Nitrosospira lacus: one gene and its partner. The protein of the gene in region 1 interacts with the protein of each later gene in a pairwise test. Links are inferred from orthologs where the notes say so. Each region holds a gene or a part of one and is shown on either strand. Other genes may lie near its edges.

Region 1 (11,732 bases):
GGCTCTATCGCATCAAACCCGATCTTACCACGCTCGGCAAGGTGATCGGGGGCGGCATGCCGATGGCTGCTTTTGGCGGCAGACGCGACATTATGCAGTGCCTGGCCCCGCTGGGACCTGTGTATCAGGCCGGTACGCTTTCCGGCAACCCTGTCGCAGTGGCTGCGGGTCTTGCCACGCTGAAGCAGGTGCAAATACCGGGATTCTACGAAAACCTCGCTGCCAGGACCCGGCAACTTGTTGAGGGCCTGGCCGCGGCCGCGAAAAAACACGCTATCCCCTTTTGCGCCCAAGCGGTGGGGGGTATGTTTGGCCTTTATTTCCGGGAAAACCTGCCGGCAAGCTATGCTGAAGTGATGGAATGCAACAGGGAATCTTTTAACCGCTTTTTTCATGCCATGCTGCAAGAGGGGATTTACTTCGCACCGTCGGCATTCGAAGCCGGCTTCGTTTCGACAGCACATGGTGAGGCCGAAATCAGTAAAACCCTGGATGCGGCTGACCGGGTATTCGGTACGCTGAAATAAAGAAATAAAACGGCTCGATCAACCTGGATCGAGCCGTTTTATATTGATTGGCGCTATTTCAAATTCGGGGACTTAACGCAAACCGGAAATAAACTCCGATACCGCCTGTATTTCCCTTTCACTCATGCGAGAAGCAATCATGTGCATCTCATGGTTGGGATCCTTGGTACGCTGGTCCGTCCGGAACGCTCGCAATTGCGCCGCAGTATATTCGGAATGCTGCCCGGCAAGGCGTGGATAATTAGGCGGAATGCCAACACCGTTGGGAGAATGGCAACTCGCGCAGGCAGGCAGGCCGGACTCCAGATTTCCGCCACGGTATATCTTCTCGCCCTGTTGCGCCATTGATTTATCCTTGGCCCCACCCGATCTCGAAGTTTGCTGGGCATAATAAGCGCCGAGATTCTTCATATCCTCCGCAGAGAGTGTCGCTACCATGGCACCCATAACCGGGCTTTCGCGCTCAGCGGGTTTACCATCCTGGGCCTTGAAATTCTCCAGTTGCTTGGTGATATACTCGGCATGCTGGCCGGCCAAGCTTGGATTTGTGGGGATTACACTGTTACCGTCGGGATTGTGACAAGCCGCACAAACTTGTGTGGCGATTTGCTGGCCTTTGGCTGCGTCGCCCTTGCTCTTATGGGCTTCGGGAGTAGTTTCAGCGAAAATTTGAGGGGATAGCGCCAGTGCAGCAAAGAGTAGCACCACATTCGAAACCGATTTCATGCCATGCATTTCATGACGCTCCGGGAAAGATAAATATAACCATGCTATTAACATTGTATTTTAACAAGGTGAAAGCCGGTTAACAACAACAAACCGCCAACAAATGAAAACATTATTTTTTCTGTTGTTGTTTGTCAATGTTGCTTTCGCATTCTATATTCAGGCGCCGGGACTCTTTTCCGGAAATGACGTACCACCATTGCCGACACTCCAGCCGGAAAGAATCAAACCGTTAGCCGCAGCCGCCAACTGCCTGGAATGGGGTTCTTTTTTTGAGACAGATCTGGAGCAGGTCGAAGCTGCCATAGCCAGGCAAGAGCTGAAGGATCGGGTAAGCCGGCAATCAGCGGGCAAGACTCCGGCTTATTGGATACACATCCCTCCGCTCAGGAGTAAATACCACGCGATAAAGAAGATGGGGGAGCTTAGGAGGTTGAAGATAACCGCTTTTTCTCATGTTCAAGACGATAGCAAATGGAATAACGCCATTTCCATGGGTTTTTTCCATAACATCGATGAGGCCCAGAATATGATGGCATCACTCAGAAGCAAAGGCGTAAGATCGGCGGTTATCGGAGCACGCAACCTGGAGCAGATAAAATTCACGGTGCAGGCGCCATCGGACGACATTACCGGCAGGATGACGGAGCTGGAGCGCGAATTCCCCGGCAGCGAGTTGAAGACGACCCAATGCGCTGTATCGAAGCAAGAGCTGACGGATACTAATGATAAATAAGATCAGTTGTTTACGCTAACATGTCAGATTTTCTTCATCATCACGCGTAACCCATGGAATCTCGAGTCCACCCTGAAGCATGTCACCGGAAACTTGGGTAACATGTTGAGGGGCTGCCAAAGAAGGCCCCCGGAATGAGTCCGGGACGGGTTTTTCCCCAGCCTGTTACTGCCGGTTGCCACGCGATACCGCCCTTGCGATGCATTCATTCAACCGCCATCATACGTTTTTATTCACTCATCGGAAGGAACCATGACTGTACCTCTCAAATCCCCGCAAGAAATAGAGAAAATGCGTATAGCGGGCAGGCTGGCGTCGGAGGTGCTTGATTACATAACCCCCTTTGTCAAGCCGGGGGTCACGACTAATGAACTCGATACCTTATGCCATGATTACATGGTCAATGTGCAGCATACCGTTCCTGCTCCGCTCAATTACGCACCGCCGGGATATTCGCCTTATCCAAAATCCATCTGTACCTCGGTCAATCATCAGGTGTGTCACGGTGTGCCGGGAGAGAAAAAACTGAAGTCCGGGGATATCGTCAATATTGATGTTACCGTCATCAAGGATGGGTATCATGGCGATACCAGCCGCATGTACTACGCCGGCGAACCAGGGATCCAGGCCAGGCGCTTGTGCGAAATCACGTATGAATCCATGTGGCGTGGGATCGAAGAAGTCAAGGCAGGAAAACATCTGGGGGATATCGGCCATGCCATCCAGCATTTCGCCGAGAGTCACGGATGCAGCGTGGTGAGGGAATTCTGTGGCCATGGGATCGGCACAAAATTTCATGAAGACCCTCAGGTACTCCACTATGGCCGGGCCGGTACCGGACTGCAACTCAAAACGGGGATGATTTTTACAATCGAGCCGATGATCAATGCAGGAAAAGCTGCCATACGCCAAATGGCCGATGGTTGGACCATTGTCACCAAGGATCACAGCCTGTCGGCGCAATGGGAGCATACCGTGCTGGTCACCGAAACCGGATACGAAGTGCTGACCCTGTCCGCGGGTTCGCCACAGAAACCCGCTTTCCGTTCCTGAGGGTTATGAAACCCCTCGGTGCCGGCTCACCGCGGAATTCTTTCAACATCGAAGCAGGCAAGAAAGCGCTTCTTCAGGGCCGCGAAGCATTGCGCCAGCGCTATTACACAAACAGGAATGGCGCAGCCCTGCTGCGCGGCCATTGCCGTCTGGTGGACGACGTTCTGCGTCAGGTCTGGCGCGAGATGGGCATGCCCACTTCCATCGCGCTGCTGGCAGTTGGCGGTTACGGGCGCCGGCAACTTTTTCCCTGTTCCGATATCGATCTGCTGGTACTGCTTCCCGCAGGGGGAGGCCGATCCGGGGCGGTGGACGATACTATCAAATCCCGGCTGGAACACTGGGTAAGAATATTATGGGATATCGGGCTGGAGGTTGGACATAGCGTCCGCACACTCGCTGAATGCGCGGAAGAAGCGGGCAAGGATATCACGGTGCAAACCAGCCTGCTGGAAGCGCGTCTGCTTGCCGGGCACCGCCCGCTTTTCGTTGAATTTTCGCGAGCCATGCAGGCGATGCTTGAACCGCGCGCATTTTTTATCGCCAAGCAGCTTGAGCAACATCAGCGTCACGGCAGATATCACGATGCCACCCACAACCTTGAACCCAATATAAAGGAAAGTCCCGGCGGGCTTCGGGATTTACAGAATATTCTGTGGGTCAGCCGTGCCGCGAACCTGGGAAAATCCTGGCCGGATCTTGCCAAGAGCGGGCTCATTACGCAGCGGGAGGCCCGCCTCACCCGGCTTCATCAAACTATCCTGCATAACCTGCGCATTCGCCTGCACTATCTCGCGGGAAGACGCGAAGATCGCTTGCTGTTCGATTATCAGGCTTCCCTTGCTGAAGAATTCGACATAATCGGCAAACCGCTGCGTCGTGCGAGTGAAATACTGATGCAACGCTACTATCGCGCCGCCAATGCGGTGACACAGATCAATACCATCCTGTTACCCACCCTACGCACGGAAATTTTCCCTGTTACGGATACGGTGCCGGTTCTCATCAACGAACGTTTTCAGAAGCGCGGCGAATTGCTTGAGGCCCGCGATGAGGATATCTTCCGGCAGGACCCGGGCACGATCCTGGAGAGCACGCTGTTGTTGCAACAGTATCCTGAATTAAAGGAACGCAGCGCAGCGACGCTGAGAGCAATGTGGCGGGCCACGCCTCTCATCAATGCGGCCTTCCGGCGCAATCCGCGCAATCGCGCCCTGTTCATGCAAATCCTGCGTCAGCCGAGGGGGCTGACACGCGAGCTCCGCCTCATGAATCGCTATGGCATCCTTGGGCGCTATATCCCGGCGTTTGGACGCATTGTCGGCCAGATGCAGCATGACCTGTTTCATGTTTATACGGTAGACGAACATATCCTGATGGTAGTGAGAAACCTGCGCCGTTTCAGGGCGCCGGAATTCACCCATGAATATCCGCTCTGCAGCCGGCTCATCGGCGAATTCGAGCGCCCGGAGGTGCTCTATCTGGCGGGGCTGTTCCATGACATTGCCAAGGGACGCAACGGAGATCACTCGGTGCTTGGCAAAGCTGATGCCCGGCAGTTCTGCGAACGGCACGGGATGCCGGCGGAAGATACGGACCTGGTTGCATGGCTGGTGGAGAATCATCTGGTTATGTCGATGACGGCCCAGAAGAAAGACATATCCGATGCGGGTGTGATTGGGGATTTCGCTAAACGCGTCCGGGACGAACGCCATCTCATCGCACTTTATCTGCTCACTGTTGCGGATATTCGAGGCACCAGTCCAAAGGTATGGAATGCCTGGAAGGGCAAGCTGCTGGAAGATTTGTTCTGGATAACGCGGCGGTATCTTTACGGCGAGTCAATCCACGCGGATGGTACACTAAAAAAACGCAGGGACAAGGCATTGGAATTGCTGCAGCATGCCGGTATTCCCGCCAGCGCGCATGAGCGCCTGTGGTCGGAGCTCGATCCCACCTATTTGCTGCTGCACGATCCACAGGAAATCGCCTGGCATACGCGTCACTTGAGCCACCGGGTGAAATCCCCCGTGCCGGTGGTCAAGGCGCGCATCGCCCCTGCTGGAACAGGCATTCAGGTGCTGGTCTACGCGTCTGACCAGAAGGATTTGTTCGCGCGCATCTGCGGTTTTTTTGATGGCCTGGATTACAACATAGTCGAGGCCAGAATTCATACCACCCGCGACGGCTATGCGCTTGACAGCTTCCTGGTGCTGGATCCCTTCAATGCGGTGGAACGTCAGCGTGACGTGATCGCTATCGTGGAACATGAACTGGCGCAACAATTGGAACAGCAAGTCCCTTTAAAACAGCCGCTGCAAGGACGCCTGAGCCGTCATCTCAAGCATTTTCCGATTACGCCGGAAGTCGACATCGAACCTGACGAAAAAGGTATGTACCATGTTCTGTCGATTGTAGCGGGAGATCAGCCGGGGCTGCTGACACGCATAGCGCAGGTATTGGTAAGCTGCGGTGTAAATGTGCACAGTGCCAGGATAAATACCCTGGGTGAACGTGCCGAAGACACGTTCCTGATCACGGGAGAGATACTGAATGAGACGCGAACCCTGATCCGCCTTGAGACCATGCTGCTGGAGGTACTGCGGACTTCAAGCGCGACCGCCGGCCCCGGAATGCCCCTTGCATGAGGCCGGCTTTAGGATATTTCTTTCAGTGCGCCGCAACCCTGCCGTCGCGTATGGCGAGATCCGGACAACAATTCTCGTAGATTCCGTCGAGAAATCCCCATAGCGCATCGCATGCCCGGGTGGTGGCCGCCAGCACTTCGGCCTGCTTTTCCGGCGTATCGGCAAAGCGCTCGATCAATGCCCATTCCGCTTGCGAGTGGTGCACGTCCGCTTCCTGGTGCACCGTGAAAAACTCGTAACTGTCCGGGTCATCCATTCCATAGAACTTTGCCAGCCCGTCAATTTTTACGGCCGCAATTGCCGGTACTTGCGATTCAAACGCGTGCATCGCCGCAAGTCCAGCATAAAACGGCTCGTTCAGGCAGATGTCCCGGTAGGTCGACACCAGCCTCGCGGTCCCCGGCAAGGCGGCGGCATTGGCCAGGCTCTTGTCGCTGGAACCCAGCGCCAGGGCGAAAGTCTTCCACAGGGCGGGATGGTTCTTTTCACCGTGCTCTTCGCTGATCAGATTCTTCAATACTTCCTGGCGCACGCTGATGTCGCCGCTGTGCGTTTCGCTATGATGATGCGGGGTATTGAAATGCACCGCGCTCAGATAGGTCGGCTCGGCCAGCACATTATGAAAATACTGCTCCGCGTAGTGGCGTAATTGCTCCTTCGATAGCTTGCCTTCGGTCCACGCCACATAAAAAGGATGCTTGAGCAGATGCCGCGCATCAATGATGGAGTCTATCCTTTGCTTAAGAGATATGGGGGTTGTCATGCTGACAGAGCTTCCGTTTGAAAAGTATTTATTTGGGCGCGCAGTTGCCGCGCGGCTTCGACCATGCGTTCGAGTGCAGTGACAACCTCCGGCCAGCTGCGTGTCTTCAGGCCACAATCAGGATTAACCCATAATTGTTTTGCATCGATCACCTGGCAGGCCTTCTCCAGTAATTCCAGCATCTCGCCGGTTTCGGGAATTCGTGGCGAATGAATATCGTACACGCCGGGCCCGATTTCATTGGGATACTTGAATTGACCGAATCCATCCAGCAACTCCATGCGTGAGCGCGAGGTTTCGATGGTAATGACGTCGGCGCCCATATCGGCGATTGCCGGCAGAATGTCGTTGAACTCGGAGTAGCACATATGAGTATGTATCTGTGTATCGTCCTTCACCCCGGAACTGGATACGCGGAAGGCTTCCACCGCCCACTTCAAGTATTCATTCCAGTCAGCTTTCTTGAGCGGCAGCCCTTCGCGAAAGGCCGGCTCGTCAATCTGGATAATACCGATTCCGGCGCGTTCAAGATCGGCGACCTCGTCACGGATGGCAAGGGCAAGTTGCAGCGCCGTAGTCGAGCGTGGTTGATCATCACGCACGAACGACCACATCAGCATGGTAATGGGTCCAGTCAGCATGCCTTTCACCGGCTTTGTGGTCAGACTCTGTGCGTATTGAATCCAATCCACGGTCATGGGTTCGGGGCGATAGATATCGCCATACAGAATTGGCGGCTTGACACAGCGCGAGCCGTAGCTCTGTACCCATCCATTCTCGGTAAAGGCGTAGCCGCATAATTGCTCGCCGAAATACTCCACCATATCGTTGCGCTCGGCTTCTCCGTGGACGAACACATCCAGTCCGATCTCTTCCTGTTTTCCTACTGCCAGCTGGATCTCCTTGCGCATCGCTTCCAGATACTTCAAATTAGTGAGTTCACCTTTTCTGAACGCGGCACGGGCTTGGCGAATCTCCGGTGTCTGCGGAAATGAACCAATCGTTGTGGTGGGCAAATCGGGAAGTTGAAAACGTTGCCGTTGCAACGCCTGCCGCACCGGGAACGGGCTCGTACGCCGACTGTCATTTCGCGTCAGGCGTTGCAGACGTTCCTGCATTACCGGATTGTGGTTGCGCGGTGACTCACGGCGCTCTTGTCTTGCTCTTGCAGAGGCATCCAGCTCATCACGTATGGCATTTTCTCCCTGGTTCAGCCCCTGTCCGAGGACCGATACCTCTTTTAGCTTCTGTACCGAGAACGCCAGCCAATTCTTTATCTCGCTATCCAGCCGGGTTTCCAGTTCGAGATCGACCGGACAATGCAGCAGCGAACAGCTGGGTGCAATCCACAACCGCTCGCCCAGGGTCGACTGCGCGCGCGACAAGGTCGCCAGCGCCTGTACCAGATCGGCGCGCCATACATTGCGCCCATCAATGATACCCAGCGACAGAACTTTGCTGGCCGGATAGCCTTCCAGAAAAACATCGAGCTGGTCCGGCGCGCGGCACAAATCAATATGCAAGCCATCCACCGGCAGTTTCTTCAAACGCGCAGCATGATTATCCACCGCCTCAAAATAAGTGGCCAGTAACAACTTCGGCAGTTTCGTTCCGGCCCCAGTCAGGGCGGCGTATGCCTGGTCCAGGCCATCCAGCCAGTCATCGTCCACATCGAGCGCCAGGAATGGTTCGTCGATCTGCACCCATTCCACGTCAAGCGATGCGAGCCGGGCCAGAATTTCACGATAAACCGGCAGCAGATGCGCCAACAGGTCGAGCCGGTTGAAGCCGGGCTCCGTTTCTTTGCCGAGATATAAATAGGTCAGCGGTCCGATCAATACCACCTTTGGCGAGATGCCCAGCACTCTGGCTTCCGTCACTTCCCGGAAGAGCTGGGACGATGCGATGCGGAATCTGGTGTGCGCATTGAATTCAGGGACGATGTAGTGATAGTTGGTATCAAACCATTTGGTCATCTCCATCGCCGGCTGACTCGCCGTTCCACGCGCCATTGCGAAATACAGATCCAGTCCGATTTCGTCATTGCCCGCGTTGAATCGCGCAGGCGCCGCGCCGAGCAGCGCTGTCATGTTCAGCATTTGATCGTAAAGTGCGAAATCACCGGCGGGAATCAGGTCAATACCCGCTTCACGCTGTACGATCCAATGGTGTTTCCGTAATTCGGCCGCTTTGATTTGCAGCTGTTGTTCGTCGATATCGCCACGCCAGCACGCCTCTAGCGTCTGTTTCAGCTCCCGGCGCGCGCCGATACGGGGGAAACCGAGATTATGTGTCAAAGCCATGATTGTTCCTCGTTCTGCTCAGCTTAGTTGCTGCAGGCACCCATTCTGTGGCAGACTACGCTATGAATCAAATGAAATGTTCTAAATATATTATGAATGGTATTCATATTTATATTCGAAACCATGCTTGAGCTACGCCACCTCCGCACGCTTGCGGCATTGCATGAAACCGGCAGCGTGTCGCGCGCCGCCAAGCGCGTGCATCTGACCCAGTCTGCGTTGTCTCATCAGATCAAGGCACTGCAAAGCCACTATGGCCTGCCGGTCATACAGCGCCGGGGGCAATCCATCGAGCTCACCGATGCTGGAAAACACCTGGTGGCGCTTGCCGGAAAGGTATTGGCGGAAATTCAGGGAACTGAACGGGATCTCGCTAAAATCTCGCAGCAGGCATCGGGAAGTTTGCGCATCGTACTGGAGTGTCACACCTGTTTTGATTGGCTGATGCCGCTCATGGATGAATTCCGCCAGCACTGGCCGGAGGTGGAACTGGATCTGGTTTCCGGATTTCATGCCGATCCCGTCAAGCTGCTGGAAGAAGGGGGTGCGGATGTGGTCATTGGATCGGAACACAAGCGGCAGCGGGGTATTGTCCATCACCCGCTGTTCCGTTTCGAGATTCTCGCAGTATTGGCACCGGAGCATCCCTTGCGCGCAAAGCGGATCCTGCATGCGGCGGACTTCGCCGATGTCACGCTTATTACCTATCCGGTGCCGGAAGATCGCATCGATCTGATTCTCAACGTTCTGAAACCCGCCGGTATCCAGCCACAGCGGCGCACAGCGGAACTGACCGTCGCCATCCTGCAACTGGTTGCCAGCCGCCGCGGTGTCGCCGCACTACCCAGCTGGGGTATCAAGAACTATGTTGATCACGACTATGTGATTGCCCGCCGCATTGGCGCCAATGGCCTATGGAGCGACCTGTATGCGTCAACACTCAAGGAAACGGCATCCCGCCCCTATCTGCGGGACTTCCTGACAACCGCAAGGAATACCTGCTTCACTACATTGGACGGAATTATCCCGCTGGAATGACGGTTTCACTGACCGGACAGCAATACACGAAGGAATCGGTAAAAACGGAAGGGGAAAAATCAGGGAAGATGATTACTCAAAACCGGTGAGCAAACGTCTTATCGTTTGCTCACCGTTAATGCTAGCTTAGTGTATCGTAACCGCAGCTTCTTCCTCGCAAGCCAGGTCTGAGCAGTAATTCTCGTAGATTCCGTCGAGAAATCCCCATAGCGCATCGCATGCCCGGGTGGTGGCCGCCAGCACTTCGGCCTGCTTTTCCGGCGTATCGGCAAAGCGCTCGATCAATGCCCATTCCGCTTGCGAGTGGTGCACGTCCGCTTCCTGGTGCACCGTGAAAAACTCGTAACTGTCCGGGTCATCCATTCCATAGAACTTTGCCAGCCCGTCAATTTTTACGGCCGCAATTGCCGGTACTTGCGATTCAAACGCGTGCATCGCCGCAAGTCCAGCATAAAACGGCTCGTTCAGGCAGATGTCCCGGTAGGTCGACACCAGCCTCGCGGTCCCCGGCAAGGCGGCGGCATTGGCCAGGCTCTTGTCGCTGGAACCCAGCGCCAGGGCGAAAGTCTTCCACAGGGCGGGATGGTTCTTTTCACCGTGCTCTTCGCTGATCAGATTCTTCAATACTTCCTGGCGCACGCTGATGTCGCCGCTGTGCGTTTCGCTATGATGATGCGGGGTATTGAAATGCACCGCGCTCAGATAGGTCGGCTCGGCCAGCACATTATGAAAATACTGCTCCGCGTAGTGGCGTAATTGCTCCTTCGATAGCTTGCCTTCGGTCCACGCCACATAAAAAGGATGCTTGAGCAGATGCCGCGCATCAATGATGGAGTCTATCCTTTGCTTAAGAGATACGTTGGTTGTCATGGTTTTCCTCTTCAACAGAGATGGGTAATCGAGCAGCATATCATCCCGAAATAATATCGTGAAGTCAAATTTGGCGACTAAATTACCGTTGCCATAAATTAGGCGCCAATATAGCCCTACCCGTAAAACCATTCCTTGCCGCATCCACTTGCGCCTTATTAACGGCTACACTGCTGTCTTTATCGGTTTTACCTGCCTTTGGATTACCTTTATGGATGAGCAATCCAGCCTGCTGGCGTTATTCACCAGCAGTTTTCTTGCCGCCACATTGCTCCCCGGTGGCTCGGAAGCAGTGCTATTCGGCGTTTTGACCGCCTATCCCGAGCTTTACTGGTCTGCCTTGGGGATCGCCTCGGTGGGCAATACCCTGGGCGGTATGAGTTCATACGCTATCGGGCTTCTCCTGCCTGATGAAAAAGCATTTCTGAAAAAATCCGGAGGGAATATGCGTGGACTGGCGTGGGTGCGTAACTATGGCAGTCCGGTACTCTTTCTGGCCTGGGTACCGATCATCGGCGATCTGTTGTGTGTCGCTGCGGGGTGGCTTCGGATCAACTGGATACTGGCAATGCTGTTCATGGCTGCCGGAAAGTTCGCGCGTTACTGGGCAATCGCGGCGGCCATGAGTCCCTAGCTCAATTGGCTGTTTGCCCGATAAAAAATCCGGCTGCTGACTTATCGGCCAGCTTATCGGTTCTCGCCGATTCTATCGGTCCTCTATCGATCCTTGCGCAAGATCAAACCATCTCCGTCATTTCTGAAGCAGCTTCTGCAGTTCACCGCTCTGGTACATTTCCGTCACGATGTCGGACCCACCGACAAACTCGCCGTTGATATAAAGCTGCGGAATGGTCGGCCAGCTTGAGTACTCCTTGATGCCCTGCCGGATTTCCGGTTCGGCAAGCACGTCCACCGCGAAAAGATTATCCACCCCGCACGCATTGAGGACTTTCACCGCATGGGCGGAGAAACCGCACTGGGGGGCTTGCGGCGTACCTTTCATGTAGAGCACCACGGGATGGGTGGTCACTTGCTGTTTGATGGTTTCTTGCGTATTCATGTCTGGCT
Region 2 (11,275 bases), 450 kb from region 1 along the record:
TCTGAAGCGGATCTCGCAGACTGGCGCGCGGCCAATGTCGGCTTCATTTTCCAGTTCTACAATCTGATGCCGGTGCTGACCGCATTTGAAAACGTAGAATTGCCATTGCTGCTGACGCGACTTTCGCGCAGCCAACGGCGGGAACGCGCGGAACTGGCGCTGTCAATGGTGGGGCTGACCGACCGGATGGAGCACTATCCCTCGGAGCTGTCCGGTGGTCAGCAGCAACGCGTGGCGATTGCCCGCGCGTTCATAACCGACCCGGTCATACTGGTGGCGGACGAGCCCACCGGAGACCTTGATCGTGCATCGGCGAACGATATTCTCGCCATGCTTGAGCGCCTGAACAGCGAGATGGGCAAAACCATTATTATGGTGACCCACGACCCCCATGCGGCCAAATCAGCCCGTTCAATTCGTCATTTGGAGAAAGGAGAGCTGATGTAACGAAGTGATCGAATGGCAATATTTTTCTCAGTAATATCCTTTCTGTTTTCGTCAATTACCCCGCAGCGTACCGTGGAATATCGCAATAATCCTGAATCCATCAGTTGCATCAACTCACACCCAAAAGGCGGGCAATCCAGGATATTGTTATTAATCATAATATTGATCCACTCAATGAGCTCTCAACTCCCGGATTCAGGATAATGCATTTCCTGAAGCTTATCCTGAGAAATACGTTGCGTCACAAACTGCGCACCGGCCTGACGGTGCTGGGCCTGGTGGTGGCGATACTCGCTTTCGGGCTGTTGCGCACCGTCGTGGATGCCTGGTATGCAGGCGCGGAAGGCGCCTCATCGGCGCGGCTGGTAACACGAAACGCGATCTCGCTGGTCTTTCCGCTACCCATCAATTACCAGGAACGGATTCGCAGGGTTCAGGGTGTCACGGCAATTTCCCATGCCAGCTGGTTCGGCGGAGTGTACATTACACCGAAGAACTTTTTTCCACAGTTCGCCGTCGATGCAAAAACCTATTTTAATCTCTACCCCGAATACCTTATTTCGCCAACGGATATGAAGGCCTTCCTCACCGACCGCAAGGGCTGCGTGGTCGGTCGCAAGCTGGCGAACACGTATGGATTCAAGGTCGGCGACATCATTCCCCTGCGCGGCACGATTTATCCCGGTGCATGGAGCTTCACGGTACGGGCGATCTATGACGGCGCGAAAGCGGGAACCGATACTTCGCAGTTTTTCTTTCACTGGGACTATCTCAATGAAACCATGAAAAAAGCGGTTGCCCGCAGAACCGATTGGATCGGTGTCTACGTGATCGAAATTTCCGACCCTGACAGAGCGGCGGAAATATCGAACGAGGTAGATGCAATGTTCAGGAACTCTCTTGCCGAAACCCTTACCGAAACAGAAAAAGCCTTTCAACTGGGGTTTGTTTCCATGACCGAAGCGATTGTGGTGGCGATACGTATCGTTTCGTTCCTGGTGATTTTCATTATCCTTGCAGTGATGGCCAATACCATGGCAATGACGGCGCGCGAGCGCGTCGCCGAATACGCCACCCTCAAGGCACTGGGTTTTGGCCCGCGCTTCCTCGCCGGATTGATTTATGGCGAGTCCCTCGCGATTGCGCTGGCTGGCGCGGTGATAGGCATTCTGCTGACCTTCCCTGTCGCCGACAGATTCAGCGAACAGGTCGGCACGCTGTTCCCGGTATTTGGGGTCTCGCTGGAAACCGTCTACATGCAGGCCGCCGCCGCAATCGCGGTTGGCATTGCGGCGGCAATCCTGCCTGCCTTTCGCGCCGCTCGAGTACCCATCGTGGAAGGACTGAGAAGCATTGGTTAGCCTATGACCATTCCTCTCTCCTACATATGGCGCAACTTCACCGCTCGCAAGCTGACTACCCTGCTCACCGCAGGGGGCATGGCGCTGGTGGTGTTTGTATTTGCGACGGTATTAATGCTGGAAGAGGGTCTCCGGAAAACACTGGTGGAAACCGGCTCACCCGACAATGTGGTCATTACCCGCCGTTCCGCCGGTACCGAAGTGCAAAGCGTCATTGATCGCGAGCAGGCTGCCATTGTGGAAAACCAGCCGGAAGTCGCTTACAGCGCGAATGGCTGGCGGCTGGCGTCAAAAGAAATGATAGTGCTGATTTCCCTTGCCAAGCGCAGCTCCGATAAAGCGTCCAACGTATTGATCCGTGGTGTGGGACAAAAAGGAATCGAGCTGCGTCCACAGGTGGAAATCGCCGAGGGGCGCATGTTTCGTCCCGGGTCAACGGAAATTATTGCCGGCAAGAGCGTAGCCGAACGCTATCGGGGCGCCGGCGTCGGCGAAACACTGCGCTTCGGGCAGCGTGAATGGACCGTGGTCGGTATCATGGACGCGGGTAAAACCGGTTTCGATTCGGAAATATGGGGCGATGTGGATCAGTTGATGCAGGCATTCCGCAGGCCGGTCTATTCTTCGGTGATATTGAAGCTGAACGATCCCGCGGTGTTTTCTCAACTCAAGACCCGCATTGAGAACGATCCGCGCCTGACTCTGGAAGTCAAGCAGGAAAGTGTCTTCTATGCCGAGCAATCGCAATTGCTGGCGAATTTCATTCGCTACCTGGGAATGATACTGTCGATTATTTTCTCTATCGGCGCAATTATCGGCGCGATGATCACCATGTATGCCTCTGTCGCCAATCGTGCCACGGAAATCGGCACCTTGCGCGCGCTGGGATTCCGCCGCATGAATATTCTGGCCGCCTTTCTCGTGGAAGCATTGATGCTCGGTGCTGCGGGCGGCGTAGCCGGACTGGTATTTGCATCGTTCATGCAATTCTTTACCATCTCCACCATGAACTGGCAATCGTTCTCCGAACTCGCGTTCAGCTTTACCCTGAATGGCGCGATTATCATCAAATCGTTTGCATTTGCGCTGATCATGGGAGTCACCGGGGGATTTCTTCCAGCCGCAAGGGCCGCGCGCCTCAATATCGTGGATTCGCTACGAGCGGTGTAACGGAGTCAATTGACCGATTTGCGTACCCTGCGCATTCCTGCGGCATGGTGAATTACTTGCGAAGCTCTTCTATGGTGCCCATATGAAAACCCAATTTTCCCTGCTGGCGTTCCTCGAAGTAACGTTTCAACGGTTCCTGGATGACTCGAAACGCCAACGTATCCCAAGGAATCTCTGCCTCTCCAAAAAGCTGGACATCCAGGCTCTCGATACCGGGCTTGAAATCCAGATCCAGCAATCGCGCACGAAACAGAACGTGCACCTGATTGATATGGGGGATATTATAAATGGCATACAGGCTCCCCATTTCGACTCGTGCATTGGCTTCCTCCAGCGTTTCGCGAGCGGCCCCCTGGATCAGGGTCTCGGCATTTTCCATGAAGCCCGAAGGTACGGTCCATAAACCGTGGCGCGGCGCGATGGCGCGCCGGCATAGCAATATCCTGTCCTCCCACTCAGGTATGCAGCCCACTACTATCTTCGGATTTTGATAATGGACAACGCCGCATGCGGGGCAAACATAACGCGGCAAATTGTCGCCTTCGGGAACGCGCAGCTCAACCGGCGTGCCGCAATTACTACAGAATTTCATTTCTCTCTCATTTCTTTCTTGAATGGCGAACTCTCATTCAGCTCATCCAGATAATGATTGATATCCTGTGCTTCGTGTTTCAGATACTTCCCGATAGCGGCGGCGAATTCGGGGTGTGCAAGCCAGTGCGCCGACCAGACGCGCACGGGAAGAAAGCCGCGCGCAAGTTTATGCTCTCCCTGTGCGCCGCCTTCAAACAACGCGATGCAGTGGGCAATACAGAATTCGATGGCCTGATAGTAGCAGGTCTCGAAATGCAGTCCGGGGACAAACTCCATCGTACCCCAATAACGCCCATAGAGCGTACGGGAATTATGCAGATTCAGGGCGGCGGCAACGGGTTGGTCATCGCGCAGCGCCAGGATCAGCAATACATTTTCCGGCATGCTTTTGCCGAGCCGCAGAAAGAATTCCAGATTGAGATAGGGCATGGAATGATGGTTGCGGTAAGTTTTATTGTAGCAGTTGACGAAGAAACGCCAGTGATCAGGATTCGCGTCATGTCCGGACAGCCACTGAAAACGGATACCTTCCGCATGAACCTTGCGCCGTTCCTGCCGGATTTTCTTGCGCTTGCCATGGCTCAGCTCTCCCAGAAACGCTTCGAAATGCGCATAACCTCCAGCGTCCCGATTCTTCCAGTGAAACTGGATACCATGCCGTAACGTCATTCCCGCCAGCTCCATCTCTCGCGCCTCGTCCTCTCGCGGGAACAGGCAATGGAACGATGACACGCCTGTTTCCGCATTTTTGCTTTTGGCCATCTTTAATGCAGCCGAAACCAGCAAGGCGCGATGCTCTGGAGTTTCCGCCAGCAGCCGCCGTCCGGTGACGGGGCTGAAGGGTACTGCGCTCAGCAGCTTGGGGTAATACCTATGACCGGCGCGCCGGTAGGCATCCGCCCAGGCCCAGTCGAATACATACTCCCCATAGGAATGGTTTTTCAGATAAAGCGGCAGCGCGCCACGCAGGGTATTTCCTTCCCACAATGTGACAAATTGCGGTAGCCATCCGGTTGCCCGTGAGGCGCATCCGGTATCATGCATGGCGGAAAAGAACTCATGCCGCAGAAACGGATCGTCCCCGGCCAGTGCGTTCCATGCCTTCACAGAAATACCGTCAAGCGAGTCGATTACCTTTACTTCAAATTCTGGAATCATGAAGTATTTTCACATGCGCCCCGGGATCGCCGCAGAGTAGCAGGGAGACAATAAGCAAAGCGTATTGCATCATATGTCGATTTTATATTCAAACACATTTTCATAGTCCCTGCCAGCCTGCCAACCACGAAGCAAGTCTACATGCGGCGCATTTTTTGCGTTGCCGGAAGGCAGGAAGACATGCACCTCGAGACCGCCGGGGGGTCCTTGAAGCCCACGACCGAGAGTTCATTCTGGTATTATCCTTAGTTCTGTAGAAACCCGACAATCCCCTGCCCGCCGTACAGAGAGTGCCTATCAACCCTCCACTGTCTCATCATGAAGCTCGCTATTGCCCAGATTAATTGTACAGTTGGAGATCTTGGCGGCAATATCCGCAAGATCCTCGACTACACCAATCGGGCTAAAGATGCCGGGGCCGAACTGGTTATCACACCCGAGCTGGCGCTGTCGGGCTACCCGCCGGAAGATCTTCTACTGCGCAACGGATTCCGGTTCGCATGCGAAAAAGCGCTTGCAGACATGGCCAGCGAAGTAAGTGGGGTAACGCTGCTGGCAGGGCATCCTCATCTCGCGGACGGCAAGCTCTATAACGCGGCCTCGGTGATACGCGATGGCAAGATTATCGCCACCTATCACAAGAATCAGCTTCCCAACGACTCTGTATTCGACGAGCGGCGTTATTTCGAACCGGGTTCCGATCCCTGCCTGTTCGAGCTGAAGGGAATAAGATTCGGTGTCAACATTTGCCAGGATATTTGGCAAGGAGACGCTGTCACCCGCGCCAGGGGAGCGGGAGCCGACGTGCTGATAGTGCTGAATGCCTCCCCTTATCACATGCGCAAGCAGGCCTTGCGCCATCAGCTTGTACGGCAGCACATCCGCGAAACGGGAATGCCCGTGATTTATACCAATCTGATAGGCGCGCAGGATGAGCTGATATTCGACGGCGCTTCCTTTGCCATGAATGGCAAAGGTGAGCTGACGCATCAATTCGATGAGCTCACGGAAACGCTCGGCCTGATCGAATTGCAAAACGGCACCCCCATGCGCGGGGAAGTCTCTCCACCGCAAACACTGGAAGCAACCGTTTATCAGGCTTTGTGTCTTGGCCTCAGAGATTATATGGGAAAGAATGGCATACCGGGCGTGCTGCTGGGCCTTTCCGGTGGCGTGGATTCGGCGCTCACACTAGCGGTCGCCGTCGATGCGCTGGGTGCCGACAGGGTGGAAGCGGTCATGATGCCATCACCATTCACCGCCGATATCAGCTTACTGGATGCGCGCACGATGGCCAGGACATTGAATGTACGTTACAGCGAGCTTTCCATCCAGCCGGTATTTGATAAGTTCCTGGATACGCTGGCAAAGGAGTTTCCGGAGCCACCCGATCATAATCGCCCCGACACCACCGAGGAAAATCTGCAAGCGCGCATACGCGGCAACCTGCTGATGGCATTATCCAACAAATACGGCTCCATTGTGCTCACGACCGGCAACAAATCGGAAATAGCCGTGGGATACTGTACGCTCTATGGCGATATGGCGGGCGGCTTCGCGGTGCTGAAGGATATCACCAAAACCCTCGTGTACCGGCTTTGCCGCTACCGCAACACGCTGGGCAATGTGATTCCGGAACGTGTGATCAATCGTGCGCCTTCGGCCGAGTTGCGTCCCGGCCAGACCGATCAGGACAGCTTGCCGCCTTATGACGTGCTCGACGGCATCGTCGAAGCGTACATGGAGCACAATTTGTCGCTGCGGGAAATCCTGGGGATGAACTATGCCGAAGCGGACGTACGGCGCGTGGTGCATCTGATCCGTCTGAATGAATATAAACGCCGCCAGAGCCCGCCGGGTATCCGAATCACACAGCGAGGTTTCGGCAAGGATTGGCGTTACCCGATCACGTCAAAATATCGGGACGAGTTTTAATCGACAATCAAGCGGCGTTCAAGCTTCCCATAACCCCGTATAATCTCCCGCACACCGTCGGCACAAATCGCGGCCGCAATTTATTATAAAAAACATCCAACCAAGGTAACCAGGGTAACGCATCATGAAGAAAATCGAGGCTATTATCAAACCCTTCAAGCTTGACGAAGTGTGCGAGGCGCTTAATGAAGCCGGCGTGAGCGGATTGACCATCACTGAAGTCAAGGGATTCGGCAGACAAAAGGGCCATACCGAGCTCTATCGGGGCGCGGAATATGTGGTGGATTTTCTGCCGAAGATAAAAATCGAAATAGTGGTACCTGAAGCCCTGGTGGACGGTGTTATCGATACCATCGTTAACGTTGCGCGCACCGGCAAGATTGGCGATGGCAAGATTTTCGTCACCAGCATAGAACAGGTAGTGAGAATCCGTACCGGCGAGATAGGCGAGGCGGCAATTTAGCGCAGTGAGCCGGCCCATCTCAGGAATGCCGCGGCAGCGAGAGATAGGGGAGTAGCACGGATCACCTGGTTCCCGCAGTAGCCGCCTCCCCTGATGAAGTGCAGCTTCGTACCCCTGCACTGATATCTCCTCATGTGTCCCTGTCAAGCGCCAAGGCGTGTTGGAACTTCACCCGGATCCGGCTATCTTATCCTCATGAAATTTCGCTATTTAATGGCGGCTTTGCCGCTAGTGTTCCCCGCCAATATTTTTGCCGCGGGACTGCCTGATCTCGGCGATGCATCCCAGGCCACTTTTTCCCCACAGCAGGAGCGGGAACTTGGACTGCGGATCATGTCCGAAATTCGCGCCGACGCCGGTTATCTTGACGATGCCGAAGTCGCCGGCTATCTCACCAATCTCGGGAACCGCCTGCTCCTGAATTCCCGCGAAACACGCCCCGACCAGGAGTTTGAGTTCTTCGCGGTGAAAGATCCGATGATCAATGCGTTTGCGCTGCCCGGCGGCTTCATGGGCTTCAATACCGGCCTTATACTTACCGCGCAAAGTGAATCGGAGCTGGCTGGCGTAATGGCGCATGAAATCGCGCACGTTACCCAGAAACATCTCGCGCGCATGATTGCCGGACAAAGATACAGCATGTTGACTTCTCTGGCGGCGGTTGCATTGGCGGTTCTGGCTTCGCGCACGAATCCTCAGGCGGCGCAAGCCGTTCTGGTGGGATCGCAGGCCCGCCAGATTCAATCGCAACTCGATTTCACCCGTGACCATGAAAAAGAGGCGGATCGTATCGGCTTGAATATACTGATCAGCGCCGGCCTTGATCCCCGCGGGATGTCGGAATTTTTCGAGCGTTTGCAAAAAGCCGGACGATTCCGCGAAAATGGGGCGCCGTCCTACCTGCGCACCCACCCGATCACTTATGAGCGGATCGCGGATATTGATAACCGCACGCACAGTTTGCCTTACCGCCAAGTGCCCGACAGCCTGGATTTCCTGCTGGTGCGAGCCAAACTCCGGGCCTCTATGGATAATCCCGGCGAGGCGGTTGAATACTTTGACTCCGCTTTGCGGGAGAAGCGTTATAGCAGCGAGGCGGTCGAGCGCTACGGACTGATCAATGCCTTGTTGCGAGACAGAAAATTCGTACGCGCAGATAAGGAATTAATGCAATTGTATGAAAACTTGCAGTCTGATGCCGATGATGCATTGGAGAATCACCATCTGGCCTCGTCCCCCCAGAATATATATAAGACTCCACTGTCAAACGACATGATCGAGATGCTCGCGGAGCGCGCCCGGCTTGCCATCGGGCAACCCGCGGAAGCCCTCGATATTTACAAAACCGCCCCACGAATATATCGGCCGCACCGCTCATCGAACCATTACACCGGCACGGATAAAACCTCGGAAAACCATCGCCTCGGTACCACGATCCAGATTACACGTAAAACATTACGGCCAAGCGCCATGATCGAAACCCTTGCGGCAAGGGTTAAACTTGCCATGGGACAAACCGCGGAAGCGCTCGATATTTATGAAGCCGCGCTACGAACCTATCCCCAGCACCGGGCATTGGTCTACGACTACGCCGACGCGCTGCTGCGCAGCAATGGCGCCGAGGCGGCGCTCAAATTCGTTAATCAGCAATTGCAGTATATGCCCAACGACATACGCCTTTACCGGCTGCAGGCCCAAAGCTACGGTGCGCTCGGGGACATGATGATGCAGCATCGCGCACAGGCGGAAGTCTATACGCGTCAAGGCAACGTCCATGCCGCTATCGAACAGCTGCAGATCGCATTGAAAGGCGATGATGGCGACTTCTACCAGAAATCCAGCGCGGAGGCGCGCCTCAAGGAATTGCGCATACTGGCCGAGGCGCAAAAGAACGAAAAATGAGGCTCGGCAATCCATTCTCGCTTACAGCATGATTTCTAAACGGCGCGCACTCGGGTAACATTCGGCTTTCATTTTTCCCCATCCAGGTATCCCTTCCCGAGTTACGTATGGCATTTATTCCCCGCGGCAGGCTGCTTATACTCATCGTGGCACTGCTATCAGCCTTGGCTGGCTTCTGGTACTGGCAAGCACAACCCGATTCCAAGCAGGAACGCTACAAAACCCAGGCCGTCGACCACGGCGATATCATACAGAATATTTCCGCCAACGGCACCCTCAACCCCGTCGTGCTGGTCAATGTGGGCACCCAGGTATCGGGCACGGTATATAGATTATATGCGGACTTCAACGATGCGGTCGAGGAGGGGCAGATACTGGTTGAGCTCGATCCGTCGCTGTTCCAGGCCCAGTTGCGGCAGTCGGAAGCCAATGTGGCAAATGCCCGGACCGCGCTGAAGCTGGCCAATAACAAAATGGCGCGCAACCGCGCCCTTGTGGAACAGGGCTTTATCTCTCCGGATGCGCTGGACGCCGTCGAACAGATACTCGAAGCCGCTCGCGCCCAGCTCGCGGTAAGCGAAGCGCAGCTTGCGCGGGATCGTACCAATCTCAACTACAGTGTGATCCGTTCGCCCATTTCCGGCGTCGTCATCGCGCGCAACGTGGATATTGGCCAGACGGTGGCAGCAAGCTTTCAGACGCCCGTCCTGTTCCAAATTGCCAAGGATCTGCGCGAAATGCAGATCGATACCAGCGTGGCGGAGGCGGACATCGGCCAGTTGCATCTCGGTCAGGTGGTCAACTTTACCGTCGACGCTTTTCAGGAGCGCGAGTTCACAGGCACGGTGAAACAGGTGCGCCTCAACCCCACCATCCAGCAGAATGTGGTGTCATACAATGTGGTGGTAGCGGTGGAAAATAACGAAGGGGTATTGCTCCCCGGCATGACCGCCAACGTGCGCTTCACCGTCAACCAGAAAAAAGATGTATTGCGGGTTCCCAATGCGGCGTTGCGCTATAAGCCAGCCGAAAACGACACGGATTCCGTCACGGCCCCGGCGCGGCGACCTGGCAAGCAAATGGTTTACAGGCTGGAAGAAGGCAAAGCCGTCCCCGTCAGCATCCAAACCGGCATTGCCGATAGCAGTTTCACCGAAATCCTGGGAGACGCGATCCAGCAAGGCGATAAACTGATCATTCGAGAAACCGCCGACAAGGACAAGTCCGCCAGTAAACTCAGATTCAGAATGTTCTGATGATTCCGCAACACGTTTCCGGTGAACCGCTGCTCAAGGTTGAGAATCTTAGCAAGATTTACAGTCTGGATAGCGGGGTCAAAGGGGGGGGAGCGGTCAACAGTCAAGTGCTGTTCGACGTGAACCTGACTATCGATCGAGGAGAGTTCGTTGCCATCATGGGGCATTCCGGCTCCGGCAAATCCACCCTGATGAACATCCTTGGTTGCCTGGATACGCCCACCAGCGGGCACTATTGGCTCGACGGACGGGATATCGCATCACTTTCGGACGATGAACTCGCCCGCGTGCGTAATCGCAACATCGGTTTCGTGTTTCAAGGTTTCAACCTGCTTAAACGCATGACGGCCCTGGATAACGTAGCCACTCCCCTACTCTATGCCGGAGCGACCCGCTCGGATAGCCGCAAGCGCGCGCTGGAACTCTTGCGTCAAACAGGGCTGGGGAACTTTGCCGCGTATCAGCCTAACCAGCTTTCCGGCGGACAGCAGCAGCGCGTGGCCATCAGCCGCGCACTGGTCAACAACCCGCAGCTCATCCTCGCAGATGAGCCCACCGGCAATCTCGACACCCAGACCAGCCGTGAAATCATGGCGATTTTCGAGCAGCTCAATCGCGAGCAGGGCATTACGATTGTGCTTGTCACGCACGAAGACGACATTGCCGCCTGCACCCGGCGGCTGGTTCGCCTGCAGGATGGGCGCATCGTGCATGATGGCGGGGTGCCCGCATGAGTCTTCTCGCCATCATCGGCGAAGCGCTGCGGGCGCTGCGGCTCAACCGTTTGCGCACCGGCCTGACCATGCTCGGCATGATCATCGGCGTGGCGGCTGTGGTATTGATGCTCGCGGTGGGTCAGGGTGCGCAAACCACGGTGAACCAGGCCATCAGCTCGATGGGCAGCAATCTGTTCATCGTCGTACCGGGCGCCACCTCTTCTGGCGCACTGCGTTCCGCCGCTGGCAGCGTGCAAACCCTGACGATGGGCG

The links.
Region 2: the proteins of EBAPG3_RS03270 (region 1) and EBAPG3_RS01145 interact in binary tests that used the Escherichia coli proteins (3 or more experiments, as listed by UniProt). The link is inferred for Nitrosospira lacus from one-to-one orthologs.

Annotation. Positions count from the first base shown.
Region 1 is NZ_CP021106.3:708,960-720,691, reverse strand. The notes cover bases 2,731-5,890. They hold EBAPG3_RS03270 ([protein-PII] uridylyltransferase), read left to right. Parts: upstream 2,731-3,047; coding sequence 3,048-5,690; downstream 5,691-5,890. Other genes in these bases: EBAPG3_RS03265 (4-aminobenzoate synthase), read right to left, coding at 5,713-5,890; map (type I methionyl aminopeptidase), read left to right, coding at 2,731-3,042. In the rest of the region: hemL (glutamate-1-semialdehyde 2,1-aminomutase), read left to right, coding at 1-527; EBAPG3_RS03285 (c-type cytochrome), read right to left, coding at 600-1,262; EBAPG3_RS03280 (hypothetical protein), read left to right, coding at 1,357-1,989; more of map, read left to right, coding at 2,242-2,730; more of EBAPG3_RS03265, read right to left, coding at 5,891-6,453; metE (5-methyltetrahydropteroyltriglutamate--homocysteine S-methyltransferase), read right to left, coding at 6,450-8,756; EBAPG3_RS03255 (LysR family transcriptional regulator), read left to right, coding at 8,880-9,794; EBAPG3_RS03250 (4-aminobenzoate synthase), read right to left, coding at 9,921-10,664; EBAPG3_RS03245 (YqaA family protein), read left to right, coding at 10,876-11,298; grxD (Grx4 family monothiol glutaredoxin), read right to left, coding at 11,416-11,724.
Region 2 is NZ_CP021106.3:260,885-272,159, forward strand. The notes cover bases 5,756-8,458. They hold EBAPG3_RS01145 (P-II family nitrogen regulator), read left to right. Parts: upstream 5,756-6,789; coding sequence 6,790-7,128; downstream 7,129-8,458. Other genes in these bases: EBAPG3_RS01140 (NAD+ synthase), read left to right, coding at 5,756-6,665; EBAPG3_RS01150 (M48 family metalloprotease), read left to right, coding at 7,324-8,458. Outside these bases: EBAPG3_RS01115 (ABC transporter ATP-binding protein), read left to right, coding at 1-447; EBAPG3_RS01120 (ABC transporter permease), read left to right, coding at 651-1,808; EBAPG3_RS01125 (ABC transporter permease), read left to right, coding at 1,812-2,978; EBAPG3_RS01130 (NUDIX hydrolase), read right to left, coding at 3,031-3,570; EBAPG3_RS01135 (GNAT family N-acetyltransferase), read right to left, coding at 3,567-4,730; more of EBAPG3_RS01140, read left to right, coding at 5,049-5,755; more of EBAPG3_RS01150, read left to right, coding at 8,459-9,030; EBAPG3_RS01155 (efflux RND transporter periplasmic adaptor subunit), read left to right, coding at 9,138-10,286; EBAPG3_RS01160 (ABC transporter ATP-binding protein), read left to right, coding at 10,286-11,020; EBAPG3_RS01165 (ABC transporter permease), read left to right, coding at 11,017-11,275. UniProt on the Escherichia coli protein: P-II indirectly controls the transcription of the glutamine synthetase gene (glnA). P-II prevents NR-II-catalyzed conversion of NR-I to NR-I-phosphate, the transcriptional activator of GlnA. When P-II is uridylylated to P-II-UMP, these events are reversed.